2 linked regions of the Methanococcus maripaludis genome follow. The protein of the gene in region 1 binds, or shares a complex with, the protein of each later gene. Links are inferred from orthologs where the notes say so. Each region holds a gene or a part of one and is shown on either strand. Other genes may lie near its edges.

Region 1 (3,098 bases):
TATCGGAAAACTCTACAAACACGAAGGAAAAGAAGTTGCAGTTGCTAAAGCTGGAGTTATAATTCAAGATGGAATAAAAAGAATAGTTTCAGAATCTTTAAAATTAGATCCAAATAAAAATTTAGTAGTGTTTTGTGCAAGGGGCGGAATGAGAAGCCAATCAATTGCAACGATACTAAAACTATTAGGATTTAAAGTAAAAAGACTTGTAGGTGGCTTTAAAAGCTACAATATTTCAAAAAACTAAAAAAGCATAAAAAACTAAAAAAAGAAAATTATTCTTCTAAAAGATCCATTAAACCCTGTTCGTCAAGGATATCTAAGAGTCTTTCTCTTAAGTCTGCAATACCTTCTTTTTTAAATGAAGATACTTTTAATACTTCATATTCCCCAAGATCTTCTTCAAGCTTATCTAATCCTTCTATTTCATCAACATCCATTTTTGTAAGTGCAACTAAAATTGGAACGTTAAACGTTTTTCTAATTTCTTGAAGTAAGTTAAACTGTTCATCCATTGTGAAACCGCAAAATTCTGTTGGGTCAATTACAAATAAAATCATATCTGAAAGATAGTTTATTGCAACTACCGCGTGAAGTTCGATATCGTTTCTTTCGTAAATTGGCCTGTCCAAAACACCAGGTGTATCAATTATCTGAATTCCTTCTTCAGTATATCCAATATTCAGTCCTTTTGTAGTAAATGGGTAAGAATTTACTTCAGGTTCTGCATCGGTAAGTGTTCTAAGGAGTGTTGATTTTCCAACGTTTGGGTATCCTGCAATAACTACGGATGGCAAATTTTTTACTGTTGGAATGTTTTTAAGCTTGTTTCTTGCAACACCTAAAAACGCCATATTTGGGTAAATCTGTTTTAAAACTGATGAAACCCTTCCGATAAATTCTTTTCTAACAATTGACGTCGCTTGTGGGCTTGGTGCTTTCTTAACTTTTCTTGAATATTGGGTTCCTAATTTTTTCACGATTTCAGAAGCCCACTGAACTGCCGCAAGCGATTTTTTAAATTCGTCGCTTCCAACCATGATTTCAAGAATTTCCCTATAAAATGGATCCAAATTATCTATTGAAGGGGTTTTTTCCACAATTTTTAAAAGATTATCTGAAATAACTGATGCAGTGGTCCTGATTTTATTATCTTCGATTATCTTTGATTTTGGAGTACTTAATCCTCTCGTAGTTGTTCTAAGTTCCCCTGCGATCTTTTCTGACCTGTTGTAAGCCTTGTCCATCAATTCGTCAGGGTATAATATATTCGGCATTGCCTTAAATGGGTTTGCGTCTCTCGATTTCCTCATAGTCTCATCTCACACATTTTAAAATGTAAATAAATATTCAAAATAGTAGGAAAGTATGTTTTTAGTTTACTGTTCTTTAATTTTAACAGTTCCCGTGTTTCCATCAACTACTACTATATCGCCATCTTTAATTTCATCTATATTAACTTTATCCACGAGTGGAATTTTTCCAAGAATTGCACCTGTTGCGACAATTGGTTCAGACTCAAAATTTACCATTCCTTTTAAAAGTCCTCTTTTAGCAAGCCCGTAGATTACATAAGAACCAACGGTACTTCCTTTTCCACTTGGAAATACAAATATTTTATTTGCAATACTTTTTCCAAAAAGTTCATTTTCCTTGTCAGTTACAATTCCTTCCTCATTTACGCCACCAAGAAATGAAATAGGCGATTTTGAAATAATTGCTTCCCCTTCAACGACTCCTTTTGAAATAATTCTACCATTTAGCTCTTTCAAAGTTTCACCATTTAATTATTACTTAAGTTTCCAACAGATTCAGTAATTCTGTTTACTGCACTGTTATACATGCCGACAGTACCATTTGCTGTCTGATTTATCTTAACTGCGGATTCTAACGTACTTTGTATGTACAAGTACCCTGCAAATACTGCAACCATAGCTACAGCCAGTACCAAAACACCAAGTTCAAGAGATATCTGGCCCCGATTTTTGAATGCTAAATATTTTAAACCCATTTTTTCACTGTAACTTTTAAATCAACATTAAGCTTATATAAATCATTATAATTTTAAATATAAATATTATTGCTTAAGAGGAATATTATGAATTTTAAAAATGAAATCAGCAAGTACACAACAATAGATCTCGATAAATTAAAAACAAATAAGACAAAATGTCCAAAATGCGGAAAAGAATTTAATTCAGTAGGGAAAAAGATAATCTGCCCCGAATGCAAATATATATTTAAAATAAGCGATTAAAAAATAATCCTCCTAAATTTAGGTTCGGATTATATTTATATTTCTAAAATCTCAACATTTTCGGATAATTTAGCTATTCCGACACCATTATTTACTATTTTTCCGACTTCAAATGCATAAACATTATTTTCTTTGAATTTCTGAATTAATTTATCCTTGTATTCTGGTTTTGTAGATATTAAAAGACCTCCAGCGGTTTCAGCACCTTTTCCACTGCAAAGAGCATGTCCAAATAGTGAAGCAAGTTCTGGAGTTCCTTTAATTACTGGAAGGCAGGATATTTCAATTTCAACATTGCTTTGTTCAGCCATTTCCTGACTGTGGCCCAAAATACCAAATCCTGTGACATCGGTCATTGCATTTGCAATTTTTTCGCCTAACTCATTTTCAAGTTCTCTTAAATGTAAAAGAGCAATTCTATTAGACGTTGTCATCAGTTCAATGGTTTTTTCAAAGATATATTTTTGTTCTTCTTTTGGGATATCGATTAAATCTTCAAATTCCTCGGTAACCCTTGATAGCGCCATTGCACTCTGGTTTCCAAGCGGTTTTGTAAGAATTAATACATCGCCATTTTTACATCCTGCTTTTGTAAGAATGTCTTCTTCTTTTCCAACGCCAGTAATCGAGCCACCAATTAAAGGCCACGGATTTAAAATGGTATGTCCACCAATAATCGTGGTATCGTTTTCCCGGCAAAAGTCCTGAAAACCCTGAAGCATTTTTTTTGCAACGGGTACTGGAAGTTCTGGAGGAATTCCAAGGAATACAAGTCCACCAATAATTTCAGAAATTCCCATTGCATATACATCACTGGTAGAATTACATGCCGCAATCCTTC
Region 2 (3,240 bases), 1.0 Mb from region 1 along the record:
GATTTAATGATTCAATCATTAATCGAATCTGCAATAAATGAGCCAAAAAGATAGATATTTTATTTTAATTTTTTACTTTTTTAAATTATTCACATTTTACAATAACTAATGGGCTGTGTTCCATCTCTTTTAAAACATCAACAGTTATTTCAAAAGTGTTGTATTTTTTCATTAAATCATGAATTGACTTTGTATATGGGACTTGAGACGTATCTGATAGATTTGCAATGTATAGAATCGTTTTTAAGGGATATTTTTTGTAATTCTCATTTCCCACAATTGCAAGCGGGGTTGCACCACAAAGGCCGCCCTGTTTTAATATTTTTCCAAATTTCCCTAAAATATATCCAAAAACACCTATTTTTGAAATTATTCCATCAATTGCAATTGGAAGTGCTGTAACGTACCAGTTAAAAAACCTGTATGTTGCATCTGTATCGATTACCATAACCGTTAAATCGAGATTCAGTTCTTCCTTTATTTTTTTATGGAGTTTTTTTGCAGAATTTTCAGGTTTTTCTGGAAGGAGGGATGCATAAGTACCCGGAACGTTTGTTAAGTCAATTCCGCCTTCTGATGCAGGTTTTAGTGCGTATATTAACCCTACATTTTCAATTACTATTTGTTTGTGTTTTAGTGTTTCCGTCTTTGGCATTTTTCTTAAATTTTTAACCCTGTCGCCCCTAGTACCTAAAAGAGGGCCTAATACATATCCCCAGCCGTATTTTGATAGATAATATGTAAAATATGCCCAGAATTTAGGATTCGCCAAACTTTCATCTACGAAGTTGTCTTCGCTTGTAGCTATGAATTTTTCACTGACGACTAAAAAATCCCCGTTTTTTATTTCAAATCCGTTTTCAATTTCATTTTTTAAAGAATTGATGGATTCTGATACAAAATCTTCGTTTCTATCGATATATCTGGTTCTTATCGGTGTTGCATTTATTTCCATTTTTTCACGAATTAAAACTATCTCCATTATTTTTATATTTTGGTACTCTATAATTAGTAAGGAAAAAGGTGAAAATTATGCATCTAACGAGAGAAGAGGAAAAATTGTATGCAGGAGAATACGGGGAAGCCCTAGAAACCTGCATGAACTTACTTGTGTCATTAGGCGATATTTACGGAGCAGAAAAACTGGTAGATATATCTTCTGCACAGGTTTCCGGAGTTTCTTACAAAACTATCGGTGAAAAGGGACTGGAATTTTTAAAAGACCTTGCAGATCAGGGTTTAAAGGCAACAGTTCCAACAACGTTAAATCCTGCTGGAATGGATTTGATAAGGTACGATGAACTCAAATTCCCAAAGGATTTTGCAAAAAAACAGCTCGAAATAATTGACTGTTTTAAAAGAATGGAAATTGAAATCAGCTGTACATGTACGCCTTATTTAACTGGAAATGTTCCAATGTTTGGTTCACACGTTGCATGGGCAGAGTCTTCTGCAGTAGCTTATGTAAATTCAGTAATCGGTGCAAGAACCAACAGGGAGGGCGGACCTTCAGCATTAGCAGCTGCAATCATTGGAAAAACACCATGTTACGGATACCATTTGGATGAAAACAGGCTTCCAACACAAGTTTTTGAAGTTGATATGGAACTTGAAGATGCAAGTTCATTTTACGGAATTTTGGGAAGAATTACGGGAAAAATTGTAAAAAACGGAATTCCATACTTCAAATTTAAAAATTGTGAATCAGTTAAAAATGATTATTTAAAAGCACTTGGAGCCGCACTTGCAGCAAGCGGCGGTGTTGCATTATACCACGTTGAAGGAATAACTCCCGAAGCAAAAAAAGGACTGGAAATAACAGGTCTTGAAAAAGTAGTTATCGGAAAAGACGATTTTGAAAAAGAATATGATTCTTTCAAAACTTCAGAAAAACCAGATTTAATTTGTATCGGATGTCCACACTGCAGTCTTGATGAAATCAAAGAAGTTGCAGAGTTTGTAAAAGCTGAAAATGCAAAATTCAATGCAGAAGTTTGGGTTTGTACATCAATTCACATGAAATCGATTGCTGACAGGATGGGATATACGAAAATTATTGAAGATGCTGGCGGAAAAGTAGTTGTTGACACGTGTATGGTCGTAGCTCCGATTGAAGACATGGGATACAAAAACGTTGCAACGAATTCTGGAAAAGCTGCAACGTATCTGCCGGGTTTTTGCAAAAGCAACGTGATATACGGAACAACTTATGAAATTTTGAAAAAAGCAACTGAATAATTTATTAATTTTAATAAATCGGTGAAATAATGAAAAAGATGATTATTGTTGGTGCGGGTCCTGGAGACAAGGAATTAATCACGATAAAAGGAAAAAATGCAATTGAAAGTGCAGATATCTTAATTTATGCAGGTTCGTTAGTAAATCCGGAAGTTTTAGATTACAACAAAAAGGATGCAAAAATCTACAACAGTGCAACGATGACACTCGATGAAGTAATCGAAGTTGCAGTAAACGGAATTAAAAACGGATTAACTGTTGTAAGGGTTCATACTGGAGACCCTGCACTTTACGGTGCGATAAAAGAGCAGATCGATGAATTGAAAAAATATGAAATCGATGTAGAAATAATTCCAGGAGTAACTTCCCTTTTTGCAGCAGCGGCAACTTTAAAATCAGAATTAACGCTTCCTGATGTATCACAAACAGTAATAATTACACGGCCTGAAGGAAGAACTCCAAAACCTGCAAAAGAAAGTTTAATCGCGCTTGCAAAACACAACGCTACAATGGCAATTTATTTGGGAACAGGAATGATAGAAAAAGTATGTAAGGAGCTAATTGAAGGTGGATATCCGGAAAACACTGCGGTTTCAGTGGTATATCATGCATCATGGCCTGACGAGAAAAAAATTACTGGAACACTAAAAGACATATCTGAAAAAGTAAAAGGCGAAGGAATTACAAAAACAGCACTTATAATCGTTGGAAATGTAACAAATCCTGACAGTTATGATTATTCAAAACTTTACGACAAAGACTTTGAACACGAATTTAGAAAACCTAAAAATTAAAGATTTAATTCTTCTATTTTTTCCATTAAAATTTTTAAATCAGTTTTTTTTGCAACGTTCTGCTCATTACCTATTAATTCAGTTAATTTTATTTTTAATTCTTCAATATTTTCCGATTCTTCAATTAATTCTCTTATATATTCCATATTTTGAACATAAGGCGCAGTTTCCATTACTAATTCTCTATTTTCCATCATTTTCACCTTTT

The links.
Region 2: the proteins of MMJJ_RS00450 (region 1) and MMJJ_RS05805 are in contact, whole or in part, in a crystal structure (PDB 7CNS), measured with the Thermococcus kodakarensis proteins. The link is inferred for Methanococcus maripaludis from one-to-one orthologs. Residues at the interface, in WP_011250199.1 of Thermococcus kodakarensis: Arg6, Lys7, Ile8, Leu27, Gly28, Thr38, Arg58, Gly59, Lys60, Gly61, Ser62, Thr63, Val64, Ser66, Tyr67, Val68, Tyr70, Ala71, Lys74, Glu86, Ala87, Glu88, Thr89, Ile90, Ala92, Thr93, Ile96, Ile97; in WP_011250200.1 of Thermococcus kodakarensis: Ile25, Ala28, Leu29, Ile32, Tyr33, Ala47, Gly48, Asn53, Ile54, Ala57, Glu60, Phe61, Leu62, Tyr99, Ser128, Glu129, Ser130, Asn145, Arg146, Glu147, Gly148, Gly149, Pro150, Ser151, Leu153, Tyr164, Leu201, Gly202, Asn203, Gly227.

What each region holds. Positions count from the first base shown.
Region 1 is NZ_CP026606.1:79,747-82,844, reverse strand. The notes cover bases 77-2,839. They hold MMJJ_RS00450 (DUF126 domain-containing protein), read right to left. Parts: upstream 1,773-2,839; coding sequence 1,380-1,772; downstream 77-1,379. Other genes in these bases: MMJJ_RS09330 (hypothetical protein), read left to right, coding at 2,099-2,257; MMJJ_RS00445 (class III signal peptide-containing protein), read right to left, coding at 1,784-2,011; MMJJ_RS00455 (NOG1 family protein), read right to left, coding at 276-1,313; MMJJ_RS00460 (selenouridine synthase SelU-like subunit), read left to right, coding at 77-247. Also shown: more of MMJJ_RS00460, read left to right, coding at 1-76. UniProt on the Methanocaldococcus jannaschii protein: Component of a hydro-lyase that catalyzes the dehydration of mevalonate 5-phosphate (MVA5P) to form trans-anhydromevalonate 5-phosphate (tAHMP).
Region 2 is NZ_CP026606.1:1,080,853-1,084,092, forward strand. Bases 231-3,135 are described here. They hold MMJJ_RS05805 (aconitase X), read left to right. Parts: upstream 231-1,032; coding sequence 1,033-2,238; downstream 2,239-3,135. Other genes in these bases: MMJJ_RS05800 (coenzyme F420-0:L-glutamate ligase), read right to left, coding at 231-982; cobM (precorrin-4 C(11)-methyltransferase), read left to right, coding at 2,268-3,032; MMJJ_RS05815 (hypothetical protein), read right to left, coding at 3,029-3,135. In the rest of the region: MMJJ_RS05795 (HEAT repeat domain-containing protein), read left to right, coding at 1-54; more of MMJJ_RS05800, read right to left, coding at 86-230; more of MMJJ_RS05815, read right to left, coding at 3,136-3,226; MMJJ_RS05820 (DUF2304 domain-containing protein), read right to left, coding at 3,216-3,240. UniProt on the Methanocaldococcus jannaschii protein: Component of a hydro-lyase that catalyzes the dehydration of mevalonate 5-phosphate (MVA5P) to form trans-anhydromevalonate 5-phosphate (tAHMP).